Regions from separate parts of the Brenneria rubrifaciens genome, predicted to be linked through region 3. Evidence: predicted binding sites of a transcription regulator. Region 3 holds the regulator's gene; each other region holds the start of a gene.
What was found. The regulator CRP, encoded in region 3, controls carbon source genes, mostly activating them, when cyclic AMP is high. The targets are predictions, from matches to a motif close to ATGTGANNNNNNTCACAT.
Positions count from the first base shown of each region.

Region 1: a site for CRP is predicted at 1,845-1,862, ahead of focA (formate transporter FocA). Genes of this name have one in related genera too.
Region 2: a site for CRP is predicted at 1,372-1,389, ahead of deoC (deoxyribose-phosphate aldolase). Genes of this name have one in related genera too.
Region 4: a site for CRP is predicted at 1,623-1,640, ahead of yrbN (protein YrbN). Genes of this name have one in related genera too.

Region 1 covers NZ_CP034035.1:2,193,157-2,196,714, reverse strand. Annotated here, with positions in the region: gene pflB (formate C-acetyltransferase) at 1-870, opposite strand, end outside; gene focA (formate transporter FocA) at 928-1,785, opposite strand; gene ycaO (30S ribosomal protein S12 methylthiotransferase accessory factor YcaO) at 2,253-3,558, opposite strand, start outside.
Region 2 covers NZ_CP034035.1:516,543-520,100, forward strand. Annotated here, with positions in the region: gene EH207_RS02490 (metal/formaldehyde-sensitive transcriptional repressor) at 1-131, shown strand, start outside; gene dmeF (CDF family Co(II)/Ni(II) efflux transporter DmeF) at 286-1,269, shown strand; gene deoC (deoxyribose-phosphate aldolase) at 1,657-2,436, shown strand; gene deoA (thymidine phosphorylase) at 2,506-3,558, shown strand, end outside.
Region 3 covers NZ_CP034035.1:125,377-128,934, forward strand. Annotated here, with positions in the region: gene argD (bifunctional acetylornithine/succinyldiaminopimelate transaminase) at 72-1,298, shown strand; gene crp (cAMP-activated global transcriptional regulator CRP) at 1,372-2,004, opposite strand; gene EH207_RS00525 (OsmC family protein) at 2,327-2,734, shown strand; gene EH207_RS00530 (phosphoribulokinase) at 2,803-3,558, opposite strand, start outside.
Region 4 covers NZ_CP034035.1:505,398-508,955, reverse strand. Annotated here, with positions in the region: gene EH207_RS02450 (DEAD/DEAH family ATP-dependent RNA helicase) at 1-1,546, opposite strand, end outside; gene yrbN (protein YrbN) at 1,539-1,610, opposite strand; gene nlpI (lipoprotein NlpI) at 1,721-2,605, opposite strand; gene pnp (polyribonucleotide nucleotidyltransferase) at 2,741-3,558, opposite strand, start outside.

The DNA of each region.
Region 1 (3,558 bases), 2.0 Mb from region 3:
GCGTTCGAAATAGATGTCCAGGAAAGTGGAGACACGACCGAAGGACATAGCGGCGCCGTTCTGCGATTTAACCGCGGCCAGGTAGCCGAAGTAAGTCCACTGTACCGCTTCTTGCGCAGTGGTGGCCGGGCCGGAAATGTCACAACCGTATTTGGCTGCCATTTCTTTGATCTGGCTTAGCGCATGATGCTGATCGGCGATTTCTTCACGCAGACGGATAGTGGCTTCAAGATCTTCACCGTTTTCCAGTTTGGATTGCAGAGAGGTGAACTGGGCGAACTTGTCTTTCATCAGATAGTCGATACCGTACAGTGCTACACGACGGTAGTCACCGATGATGCGACCGCGGCCATATGCATCTGGCAGACCAGTCAGAATTCCTGATTTACGGCAACGCAGGATGTCAGGGGTGTAAACATCAAACACGCCCTGGTTGTGTGTTTTACGGTATTCAGTGAAGACTTTTTTCAACTGAGGGTCCAGCTCACGGCCATAAACCTTACAGGAGCCTTCAACCATTTTGATGCCACCGAATGGAATCAGTGCGCGTTTCAGAGGAGCTTCAGTTTGTAAACCAACGATTTTTTCCAGGCCTTTGTTGATGTAGCCTGCATCGTGAGAAACGATGGTGGAAGCGACGTGGGTGTCAAAATCAACAGGCGCATGTGTGCGGTTTTCCTGTTTGATGCCTTCCATCACGCTGTCCCACAGCGCTGTGGTTGCTTTGGTTGCGCCGGCCAGAAAGGATTCGTCACCTTCATACGGTGTGTAGTTTTTCTGAATGAAGTCACGAACGTTGACTTCATCCTGCCATTCACCTTTGCTGAAACCTTCCCACGCATTAGCCAGTTTTTCATTCAGATCGGTCATTTTACACCTACCTTTTGTATGGATTTTTTAGAACCCGACGTTGCGGCTGATAGCACCTTAGTGCTTGACTCCACCGCGCAAATAAATTACCCAGTATGTTAAGCCTACCAATAAACCACCACCGATGATGTTCCCGATCGTAACAGGGATCAGGTTATCGGTAATGAAGTGGCTGACGGTTAAATGCTCAAACTGAGACGGCACCATACCGATGGCGTTCCAGAATTCCGGCGCCGCGAAATTTTTGATGACGATCCCCATGGGAATCATGAACATATTCGCGATGCTGTGCTCAAAACCGCTGGCGACGAACATAGCGACGGGTAAAATCATCGCAAACATTTTGTCAGTGAGAGTACGGCCCGAATAGCTCATCCACACGGCCAGACAGACCATTAGGTTTGCCAAAATCCCCAGGCTCAGCGCTTCGACGAACGAGTGCTCAAGCTTGTGTTCAGCAGTTTGCAGGACGTTGAGCCCCCATGCGCCGTTAGCGACCATGTGCTCGCCAGAGAACCAAATAAGGGCGACAAAAAACAAGGCGCCCACCAAGTTTCCGATGTAAACATTGGCCCAATTGTAGGCCAGTTGCTTCCAGGTAATACGTCCACTTGCTTTGGCAATGACAATCAATACGGTAGAGGTGAATAAATCCGCGCCACAAACGACAACCAGCATTAACCCCAACGAGAAACATATACCACCGATCAATTTGGCTATACCAAATGGTATCGTCGAAGTGCCGGTGGTAGAGGTAATATAAAAAACAAAGGCAATTGAAATGAAAACGCCAGCGGTAATTGCCAAATAAAAGGTTGTCCACGGTTGTTTTGTTGCTTTATAAACGCCGGCATCTTCGGCAACTTTTGCCATCGCGGCCGGTAGTAATAGCGTAAAGGGGTTGTCAGCTTTCACACTAACTCTCTCTTGAAAATTATTAGCATAGTGATATTAACAAAGCAATATACGGCAGAATTTGACGTGGATCATATTGCGCGAAACTAGCCAGTGTTAAAGCAAAGCAAAATGAAGGTTTTTTGCGTGTAATATCATGATTTTTAATGAGAAAAAATAGTTTAATCTTTGCAATAAGATTTGAATTTAAGGTCGATGACACATAAATCTGGCGTTAATTAATATCATGCTTTGTGTAATTTAAGTACCGCTTGCATGAAGTAATTTAATTGAATATTCACCATTCAGTAACAACACGTATTTAATAATGCTCCATCCGCAGAGAAATATTTCTCTGCGATAAAATAGCCCTTACATAAATAAGGGCTATTACAAAAATTTTATTGAGAAAAATCGGCGGGTTAAAAAGAGGTCTACGGAATGCTTATGTACACCGTCCTCGTTATTTTCTGCCGTCAAAAGCGGTATCAGTTTTTCTGCCAGTGCCGGCGTTTAGCCTGTTGCAGCTTTTCGTAAGCCGCCAGCAGAGACTGATGCGCAGGCAGGGCGCTGAAGTCAGCATCCACCGCGAAAAGTCCGTGGAAGCACTGTTCACCATAAATCGCGGCGCTGGCGGCATCGACCGTTTCACGTCCGTACATTTTGACAAACGCATCATAGTATTCGGAGGGGTCGCGCTCCGGCTCCAGCGCCAGCAGCAAGAGGGTTTGCAGGCAACGATAATAGTTGCTGCGTTGTGCTGTAAACACGGAATCATTAAAGTCCTGTGTCCACTCGGTCCAGCTCAATGCCAGCTCCAGATCGCCTCCCGCCAGCGCCAACATGGATTTCAACTCACCGACACGCAGCGTGAACCAACCGTTATCCTTACCGGTTGCGATACCAAGTAATTCGCGAACGCGGGTGAAGTCATCAAGGCCTTCGTCGTCCAACTGTTGGATCAACGCCAGATAGTCTTCTTTTTCCCAATGGCTGTCAGGCAGGGCAAGCAGCGTTTCACGCAGATGCGCGCCCATGCTGTTATTCGCCAGCAGCAGGTCTTCCGCGGGATAAATGTCTGACATGCCCGGAACCAGTATACGGCAAGCGTAAACGGACAGATGTTCATAGTCAGCAATATAAACTTCTTTATCTTCCTGCTGGAATATCGCCATTAATGTGGCGAATTCTTCTTCCGTGGTGCCGCTGAAGCTCCAGTCGGCAAACGCGTAGTCGGCTTGCTTTTTGAACATGTCCCAGGAGATCATACCGCTTGAGTCGATAAAGTGGGTTTCCAAATTCGCGTGTTCAGCAACTTCTTCATCATCGAATGTCGGCGGAGTGAAAACATCCAGATCTTTCAGGCCGCGTCCCTGCAACAACTCGGTTACGGTACGCTCAAGCGCCACGCCAAAATCCGGGTGCGCACCGAACGAGGCGAAACAGGTGCCGTTGGCGGGGTTAAACAACACAACGCAAATAACTGGGTATTTCCCGCCCAGTGACGCATCGTAAGCGAAAATGGGGAAGCCTTCTTTTTCCAGCGTGGCAATGGCTTCAACGACGCCCGGATAGCGGTTCAACACGTCTTGCGGAATTTCCGGCAGACTGATGGATTCGGCAATAATGCGGTTTTTGATACTGCGCTCGAACACTTCTGACAACCCCTGAACGCGGGCTTCATTGGCGGTGTTACCGGCTGACATACCATTGGAAACATAAAGATTGCCGATAATGTTCATCGGAATATAAACGGTTTGCTGATCGGACTGACGAGTGAACGGTAGAGCGCAG
Region 2 (3,558 bases), 390 kb from region 3:
TCAATGGCCTGATGACCGAAGTGCTGGAAGGGCATATTCGTGAACATCTGATGGATGAAAGCCATTCATCACAAGAGCGTAGCGACGATTTGGAAGAGATTGTTGCAGTTATTCGTTCTTATCTGAAGTAATCATATTTGTCTCCGTTCGTTATCGCCGGTTTGGGCTATGACGGGGCAGCAGAATAAAAGAAAGTGGATGTGCCGATGATATTGCCCGGATCACCTTTATGATTTTCTTAAATGTAATATACTGGGGGGGAGTATAACAAGGAGGGAATAACGGATGTCACTGATACAGATAAATGGTGCCCACCCCCACAGTCATGTTTTTGACGAGGGCAACCCGCTGGCGGAAAGGAACACTCGATACGCTACCCTGCTCACCGCTGTCATGATGGTGGTTGAAATTGCGGGAGGCTGGTATTTCAACTCTATGGCATTGCTGGCGGACGGCTGGCATATGAGTTCGCATGCGTTGGCGCTGGGGCTTTCTGCCGTGGCTTATGCGGCGGCCAGGCGGCTGGCGTCGGACCGCCGTTTTACGTTCGGCACCTGGAAGATTGAGATTCTGGGTGGGTTTACCAGCGCGATTCTACTGGGGATTGTCGCCTTTGTGATGATGTATGAATCAGTAGACCGGCTACTGAATCCGGCAGTAATTTACTACGATCAGGCCATTGCGATCGCCGCCGTTGGTTTACTGGTTAACCTGACTTGTGCCTGGTTGTTGCGTGATCACTCCGCCCACAATCATTCCCATCACCATGCTCATCATCATGATCATCCTACGTCGGCTTCCCATCAACATAGTGGGCATCAGGATTTGAATCTGCGCTCTGCCTACCTGCATGTGATTGCTGATGCGGCGACATCCGTTCTGGCTATTGTGGCATTGATCTGCGGTAAATTCTGGGGAGCCGCTTGGTTGGACCCGGTCATGGGCATGGCTGGGGCCATTATGGTTGCAGTGTGGGCGTATGGCCTGATTCGCCAGACCGGTAAAGTTTTGCTGGATGCGGAAATGGATGCGCCGGTGGTGCAGGAAATTCGGGAAGTCATTGACGCCAGTTCGATTCCTGCCGAATTAACGGACCTGCATGTGTGGCGGGTGGGAACGGCAAAGTATGCCTGTATTCTGAGTTTGACAACCGATCGGGTGGTTCCTCCCGATTACTACAAGCGGCAATTAGCCATCCATGAAGAACTTGTTCACATCACGGTTGAAATCAATATCGTCGCTAAGGCTAACATTTCTTTTCCCTGCTGATTTTTCTTCTCTCGCGTTATCCGTTTTACATCCCGCTCCCGGTGTTTACCGGGAGAAAACGCTATGATTAACGGGTACGATAGGGTGCGAAGTCTGGGTTACATGTGATTTAAATCACATGTAACCCCACGTTGTTACACTGCTTTTGACATCAAATGTGAATAAAGGCACAAAATGGCCTGATGTGGCGTGGTTTAATACGTGAGAGGTTCCCGGTGTTGAATCGCCACAGGGTGTAGAGGAAGGCTAGCTGCGGTGAGAGGGATTTCGGTTGTCGCTCCCGGTGATTTCCCCTGAGCGCTATCTTCAAGGAACCAAGTCCGCTCGCCAAATGTACTGATATTGAGAGCGTTCGGTTGATGTTTCCCTGACGAGTTGGAGTGTTGTATGACCACGTTAATTACCGCGGCGCAGCGTGCGCTGGGGCTGATGGATTTAACCACCCTTAATGATGACGATACGGACGAGAAAGCGATCGCGCTGTGTCATCAGGCCAATAGTCCGGCGGGGAATACCGCCGCCATCTGTATCTACCCGCGTTTCATTCCCCTGGCTCGCAAGGTGCTGCGCGAGCAGGGCACGCCAGCGATCCGTATTGCCACCGTCACCAATTTTCCTCATGGCAATAATGATATCGATATCGCGGTGGCGGAAACCCGGGCGGCGATTGCTTACGGGGCGGATGAAGTCGACGTGGTGTTTCCTTACCGTGCGTTGATGGCTGGCGATGCGCAATCCGGTTTTACGCTGGTCAAAGCCTGCAAAACGGAATGTCAGGCCGCCAATGTTGTGCTGAAGGTCATCATTGAAAGCGGTGAACTGGAGCGGCCGTCGTTGATTCGGCAGGCCAGCGAGATCGCTATTGACGCGGGGGCGGATTTTATTAAAACCTCCACCGGTAAAGTGCCGGTTAATGCCACGCCGCAGAGCGCGGAAATCATGCTGAAAGTGATTCGCGATAAAGGCGTGGGCGATCGGGTTGGCTTCAAGGCGGCGGGCGGCGTGCGAAATGTTGAGGAGGCCGCTATTTATCTGCAACTGGCGGATGACATCATGGGCGCGGGCTGGGCCACGGCGCAGCATTTCCGTTTTGGCGCATCCAGTTTGTTAGCCAGCCTGCTGACGGTGTTAGGCCATCAGACGGCAGGCCGGCAGAGCGGCTATTGAGCGCGCGACAGCGGAAGATCACCGCATGACGCTCTCATTGCATCTTCCCTTATTTCAGGAGTGCAAGCCTTGTTTCTGATTCAGGAAATTATTCGTAAAAAGCGTGACGGCAACCCGTTGAGTGCCGAAGAAATCCGCTTTTTCATTAACGGCGTGTGCGATAACACGGTGTCTGAAGGGCAAATTGCGGCGCTGGCCATGACCATCTATTTCCATGATATGTCGATGGAGGAGCGTGTGGCGCTGACGCTGGCGATGCGCGATTCCGGCACGGTACTCGACTGGAGAGGGTTTAACCTGAATGGCCCGCTGGTGGACAAACATTCGACCGGCGGCGTCGGGGATGTCACCTCGCTGATGCTAGGGCCGATGGTCGCCGCCTGTGGCGGCTATGTGCCGATGATTTCAGGCCGGGGGCTGGGACATACCGGCGGCACGCTCGATAAACTGGAGGCGATCCCCGGATTGAATGTCTTCCCTGATAACAATACCTTCCGGCAAATTATTCAGCGTGTCGGCGTGGCGATTATCGGACAGACCAGCTCTTTAGCCCCGGCGGATAAACGTTTTTATGCTACGCGGGACATTACCGCCACCGTGGATTCGATACCGCTGATCACCGCTTCCATTCTGGCGAAAAAGCTGGCCGAAGGGCTGGATGCGCTGGTGATGGACGTCAAGGTCGGCTCAGGCGCGTTGATGCCGACCTATGCGCTCTCCGAACAGTTGGCTCAGGCCATCGTCGGTGTCGCCAATAACGCGGGCTGCCGCACCAGCGCGTTGTTGACCGACATGAATCAGGTGTTGGCCTCCAGCGCCGGTAATGCGCTGGAAATACGCGAAGCGTTGCGCTTCCTGACCGGCGAGCACCGCAACCCGCGTTTATATGAAGTCACTATGGCGCTGTGCGAAGAAATGCTGTTGGCCGGCGGGCTGGCCGACTCCGCCGCGGACGCCCGAGCCCGGTTGCAGGCCGTACTGGATAACGGTGAAGCGGCCGAGGTCTTCGGGCGGATGGTCGCCGCTCAGCGCGGCCCGGCGGATTTTGTCGATCACTATGCGCGTTATTTGCCGGTTGCGCTGTTAAGCAAACCTGTGTTTGCCGATCGTGAAGGTATCGTC
Region 3 (3,558 bases):
ATTGATTTTTTATGCATATTTACTGACTATATTTTCATACGGAACGATGAAATATCAGAGCGGGGCAGCAAATGACTACAGAGAACAAAACAGTAACAAGGGAAACTCACGATAAAGTAATTCTGCCGGTTTATGCACCAGCGCAGTTTGTGCCGGTAAAAGGTAAGGGAAGCCGGGTGTGGGATCAGCAAGGGCGAGAATATATTGATTTCTCAGGCGGTATTGCCGTTACCGCGCTGGGGCATTGCCATCCCGCTCTGGTCGCCGCGTTGAAACAGCAAGGAGAACAACTCTGGCACACCAGCAATGTTTTTACTAATGAGCCGGCGTTGCGTCTGGCCAGCAAGCTGATTAACGCGACCTTTGCCGATCGGGTGTTCTTTGTCAACTCCGGGGCGGAGGCCAACGAAGCGGCGTTTAAACTGGCGCGCCACTACGCGATTGAACGCCACAGCCCGTACAAGACTAAAATCATCGCGTTTTATAATGCGTTCCATGGAAGAACGTTGTTCACCGTCTCGGTTGGCGGCCAGGCAAAATATGCTGACGGTTTTGGCCCGAAGCCTGCGGATATCGTTCATGTGCCTTTTAACGATCTGGACGCGGTTAGAGCGGTAATGGATGATCACACCTGTGCGGTGGTTCTGGAACCCGTGCAGGGAGAGGGCGGAATTATGCCGGCGACGCCAGCGTTTCTGCAGGGCGTGCGTGAGTTATGCGATCGGCATAACGCGCTGCTGGTGTTTGACGAGGTCCAAAGTGGAATGGGCAGAACGGGAAAACTGTTTACTTATATGCATTACGGTATTACGCCAGATATTCTGACCACGGCGAAAGCGTTGGGGGGCGGTTTCCCGATCAGTGCGATGCTGACAACCGAGGAAATTGCCTCGGTGATGACGGTTGGCGTACACGGTACGACCTATGGCGGTAACCCGCTGGCTTGCGCAGTGGCGGAAGCCGCGCTGGACACCATTAATACGCCGGAAGTGTTGTCTGGTGTGGCGGATCGTCACGAACGGTTTGTCAATGAACTGGAAAAAATTAACCAGCGGCATGGCATTTTCGAACAGATTCGCGGCATGGGCCTATTGCTGGGCGCCGAGCTGACCCCGGAGTGGCATGGCCGGGCGCGTAACTTCCTGGCCGCCGCCGCTGAGCAAGGCGTTATGGTGCTGATAGCCGGTCCGAATGTGATTCGTTTTGTGCCCTCCCTGGTGATTGAAACGGAAGATATCGAGCAGGGAATGGCTAAATTCGCTAAAGCCGTCGAGCAGGTGGTTAACGCCGCAGATTAATGCGCTATTGCCATGAAACAGTTAAAAAAGCGTGAGGTTGGCTTCACGCTTTTTTTGTAGGGTAAGGTAAGACTTAACGAGTGCCGTAAACGACGATCGTTTTGCCATGTGCGGAGATCAGGTTCTGGTCTTCTAGCATTTTAAGAATGCGGCCCACGGTTTCACGTGAACAGCCAACAATTTGTCCGATTTCCTGGCGGGTAATTTTTATTTGCATGCCATCCGGGTGGGTCATGGCATCAGGTTGTTTCGCCAGATTTAGCAGCGTTTGAGCAATACGGCCTGTGACATCAAGAAAAGCCAGGTTGCCGACTTTTTCCGAGGTTACCTGTAGACGGCTTGCCATTTGCGCGGACAGACGCATGAGAATATCTGGATTGACCTGTATTAGTTGCCGGAATTTCTTGTAAGAAATTTCAGCGACTTCACAAGCCGTTTTTGCCCGTACCCAGGCGCTGCGCTCCTGTCCTTCCTCAAACAGGCCAAGCTCGCCGATAAAATCTCCCTGATTGAGATAAGAGAGAATCATTTCTTTGCCTTCTTCATCTTTGATTAGCACTGCGACAGAGCCTTTCACGATGTAGTAAAGCGTTTCTGCTTTTTCACCCTGGTGAATAAGCGTGCTCTTCGATGGATACTTATGGATATGGCAATGAGAAAGGAACCATTCGAGAGTGGGGTCTGTTTGCGGTTTGCCGAGAACCATTCGCTATTATCCTCTGTTGTAATTCACTGCGCAAATCACAGGGCTCAGAGTTCCCTGTACGGCGTGTTAACTGCGACTGCTAAAAAATCAAATTTCGTGTGGGCAGAATGACGTCAGGGAATATACTGGAATTTACTATCTGGCGACGCCATCACCTTCCTTGTATCTGTGTTTGCCCGGAACAGGCAGATGCTACTTTTGTTTTTAACACAGCTTGAGGGAAGTGTCTTGTATTGTCTCGCTTCAGCATGAGAAAGCGCCGGGTATGGCGTTTTTTGTATAGTAACAATATAAATTTTCAAAAATTTTTTAGGGAGACGCTATGCATGCACGGGTGAAATGGATTGAAGGCTTAACGTTTCTTGGCGAGTCCGCCTCAGGACATCAGGTTATGATGGACGGCAATGCGGGTGACAAGGCGCCAAGCCCTATGGAAATGCTGCTGATATCGGTTGGCGGTTGCAGCGCGATCGATGTTGTGTCGATTTTGCAAAAAGGACGTCACGATGTCGCCGATTGTGAAGTGAAATTGACTTCGGAACGGAGAGTGCAAGCGCCTCGTCTGTTTACTCATATCAATTTGCATTTCATCGTGACGGGGAAAGGGCTGACCGATCAGGCGGTAGAGCGCGCGGTGGTATTGTCTGCTGAAAAGTATTGCTCTGTGGCGCTGATGTTGGGGGAAGTTGTTCAGGTTACGCACAGTCATGAAGTCCGGGATTCAGCCTAACCGCGCCTTCCTGACATCGTCGCCATCACAGCGACACGACGCGCCTGATAGGGCGTGATGCTGTGATGCTATTCGATCTTTTTCCCTTCCAGCAGGCGTTGTACCAGCGGCGTCATAATCAGCTCCATCGCCAAACCCATTTTTCCACCGGGAACAACCAGCGTGTTGATATGAGAAATAAACGAGCCTTGCAACATGGCGAGCAGATAAGGGTAATCAATATTGTCCAGCCCCTGAAAATGTATCACCACGAAGCTCTCATCCAGTGAAGGAATGGATTTCGCTGCGAACGGGTTGGACGTATCCACGGTGGGGACGCGCTGGAAATTTAAGTGGGTGCGTGAAAATTGTGGCGTGATGTAAGTGATGTAGTCCTCCATCGAGCGAACGACTGAATCCATCACGGCTTCGCGTGAATGCCCGCGTTCATTGACATCACGAATCAATTTTTGAATCCACTCCAGATTGACGATAGGCACCACGCCGACCAGCAGATCGACGTGTTGAGCCACATTGTGTTGCTCGGTAACCACGCCGCCATGCAGACCTTCGTAAAACAGCACATCCGTGGGTGACGGCATGGGTTCCCAGGGGGTGAATGTACCGGGAACCTGATTGTAGGGAATCGCTTCATCATAGGTGTGAAGGTATTTGCGGGTTTTCCCTCGCCCATGCTGCCCATATTCAATGAACGACTGTTCCAGCAGGCTGAAATCATTGGCTTCGGGCCCAAAGTAGCTGATGTGCCGGCCAAGATCGCGCGCCTTGCGAATGGCCATATCCATTTCCGGGCGGGTGTAACGATGGAAGCTATCCCCTTCGAG
Region 4 (3,558 bases), 380 kb from region 3:
TGCTGATGTCGCCTTCATTGGCAATCGCCCCCACAATATGGCGAACTTCGACACCATCATCACGGCCCACTTCAATACGATACAGCTCCATGTCACCCACATCACGGCGCTCACGACGTGCTGGACGCTCTCCGTCACGGCTGTCACGTGGCTCACGGCGACGATCACCACGACCCGCATCATCACGATCGCGGAATTCACGACGCGGACGACGATCAAATACCGGGTCAGGCGGCAGAATCAAAGGACGCTCACCTTGCGCCATCTTCAACAACGCCGCGGCCAACGTTTCAATATCAAGCTCTTCCTGAGGTTGCAGTTTTGCCAGTAGTGCACGATACATATCCAGATCGCTGCTTTCCAGCTGTTGCTGTACTTTAGCGGCAAACTTGGCCAGACGGCGTTGCCCCAGCAGTTCCGCATTTGGCAATTCCACTTCGGGAATCGTCAATTTCATGGTGCGTTCAATGTTACGCAGCAGGCGACGCTCACGGTTTTCCACAAACAGTAATGCACGGCCGGCACGACCGGCACGGCCAGTACGACCGATACGGTGAACGTAGGATTCAGAATCCATCGGGATATCGTAGTTTACCACCAGGCTGATACGCTCAACGTCCAGACCACGGGCGGCAACGTCGGTGGCGATCAGAATATCCAGACGGCCGTCTTTCAGACGCTCCAGCGTCTGTTCACGCAGTGCCTGGTTCATGTCGCCATTCAAGGCCGCGCTACTATAACCGCTGCGTTCTAGCGCCTCTGCCACTTCCAGCGTTGCATTTTTGGTACGCACGAAAATAATCGCCGCATCAAAATCTTCCGCTTCCAGAAAACGAACCAGCGCTTCATTTTTACGAACGCCTTGTGCGGTCCAGTAGCTCTGGCTGATATCGGGGCGCGTCGTCACGCTTGACTGAATGCGAACTTCCTGAGGATCTTTCATGAAACGACGGGTAATACGACGAATCGCTTCCGGCATGGTTGCAGAGAACAGCGCGGTCTGATGCTGAGCCGGGATCTGCGCCATGATATTCTCTACATCTTCAATAAAGCCCATACGCAACATTTCATCGGCTTCATCCAGTACCAGACCACTCAGGTTAGACAGATCCAGCGTACCGCGCTTCAGGTGATCCAGCAGACGCCCCGGCGTACCGACAACGATCTGTGCTCCGCCGCGCAAGGCGCGCAGTTGCACGTCGTAACGCTGGCCGCCATACAGAGCAACCACATTGACACCATGCATATGCTTGGCAAAATCATTACAGGCTTCAGCCACCTGAACCGCCAGTTCGCGTGTCGGGGCCAGCACCAGCATCTGCGGCGCTTTTAACTCAGGTTTTAAATTATTAAGTAATGGCAGAGCAAAAGCCGCAGTCTTACCGCTGCCGGTCTGCGCCATGCCCAGCACATCGCGACCGCTCAGCAGATGGGGAATACATTCAGCCTGAATCGGCGATGGTTTTTCGTAGCCCAGATCGGTCAGGGCATTAATAATCGGAGCAGACAGCCCCAAATTAGCAAAAGAAGTTGATAAATCAGTCATGTACACGTGCCTCATTGTATATGGCGGCCAGTCTACATAACTCGTCGAGAAAATTTTCAGTCATTTTCATTGAAAAGTGTGAACCGGCTCAAATTGGATTAATAAGCGAACAAGAAAGCCCTCACCCGCAAAGGTGATAACCATAGTGTTAGGGCTGATATCGTTGTTCGTCAGCTATTGCTGGTCCGATCCTGATAGGTCGTCTTGCTCTTGGCCTAAAAGCGCCAATTCCAACAATGCATAGCGGTGCTCAACAAAGTTATGAACATTGTTAGCAACCGTCAGCTTGAACAGCGCCAAGGCGGTGTTCTTGTCCCCCAGACTTAGGTAATGCTTACCTAAATAGAAGTCAGTTTCACTGAGATGCTCAGCGAGCGAAGTGTTATCCGTAGCTTCTTCCTGTAGTCGCTGCATCAGTATTTTTTCACTGATACTGCCCAGGTAGAATTCGACAATTTTCCATCCCCAAGGCCCTTTCTGTGCTCTGTCATAACGTTTTTTCAACGCTACCCTGGCCGTCTCTGGATCGATTTCTCGCTCCACAAGGTATAGCCATAACGAACGGAAAGGATCATTTGGATCGTCTCGATAAAACGCCAGCAGATCATCCTGCGCTAACAAGTAACGACCGCCATAATACAAAGCGATGCCCCGGTTTAAACGCGCGTAATTGTAAGTTGGATCAAGCTCTAGTACAGAATCAAACGCCTCATAGGCAGCATCAAAATTGCCTGCCTGCGTTAAGTAAATCCCCAGATAGTTAAAAACCTCTGGTATATCAGGGCGGATCGTCAACGCTTGTGAAAAATCATTTCGCGCCAATGCCCGCAACCCTAAGCTATCATACAGCACTCCGCGCTCATATAATAGCTGTGCGCGTTCATCATCGGTCAATGCCCGGCTCGCAAGGATCTGTTCCATACGCGCCAGAATCACTTCCTGCTGCAAAGTTGGCTGTAACGGAATTGCCAATACCGCATCTTTGCGCCAATCCGTGTTGCTGCATCCTGCCAGCATAAGTGCTGTTGCAACATAACACCAGCGCAAGAAAGGCTTCATTTCCCACTCCCGAAGACGAACATTGAATGAACATCCTGTCCCGGCCTGCTTAATATAAGGATATCCCTATCCTTATAATACATGCAGCACTAAATCGTTAATGCAAACGATCCGCAACTGACAACTGTATAACAGTTATTCTTCCTCAGAAGACGGCACCGCCGCTTCCTGAGGCTGAGTATTTGCTTCTTTAATACTCAAACGAACCCGGCCCTGGCGATCAACTTCCAATACCTTGACCGGCACTTCCTGACCCATTTGCAGATAGTCAGTCACTTTCTCAACGCGCTTGTCAGCAATCTGAGAAATGTGTACTAAACCTTCTTTACCACCACCGATGGCAAAGAAAGCGCCGAAATCAACAATACGCGTCACTTTACCCTGATAGACACGGCCCACTTCGATTTCAGCGGTAATCTCTTCAATACGGCGAATAGCATGTTTAGCTTTTTCACCGTCTGTAGAAGCAATCTTCACTGTACCGTCATCTTCGATCTCAATGGTCGTACCGGTTTCTTCCGTCAACGCACGAATAACCGACCCGCCCTTACCGATGACATCTTTGATTTTGTCAGTACTGATCTTGATGGTATGGATACGCGGTGCGAATTCAGAGATGTCGCCGCGTGGCGTACTGATAGCCTGTTCCATCACACCCAAAATGTGCAGACGAGCACCCTTGGCCTGATTCAAAGCAACCTGCATGATTTCGCGGGTAATGCCTTCGATTTTGATATCCATCTGCAATGCGGTGATACCTTCGCGGCTACCGGCCACTTTGAAATCCATATCGCCCAAGTGATCTTCATCACCCAGAATATCGGACAGAACCACAAAATTTTCGCCTTCTTTTACTAATCCCATCGCGATACCCGCGACAGCGGCTTTAATCGGCACACCCGCATCCATTAGTGCCAGTGAAGCACCACAGACTGACGCCATGGAGGAAGAAC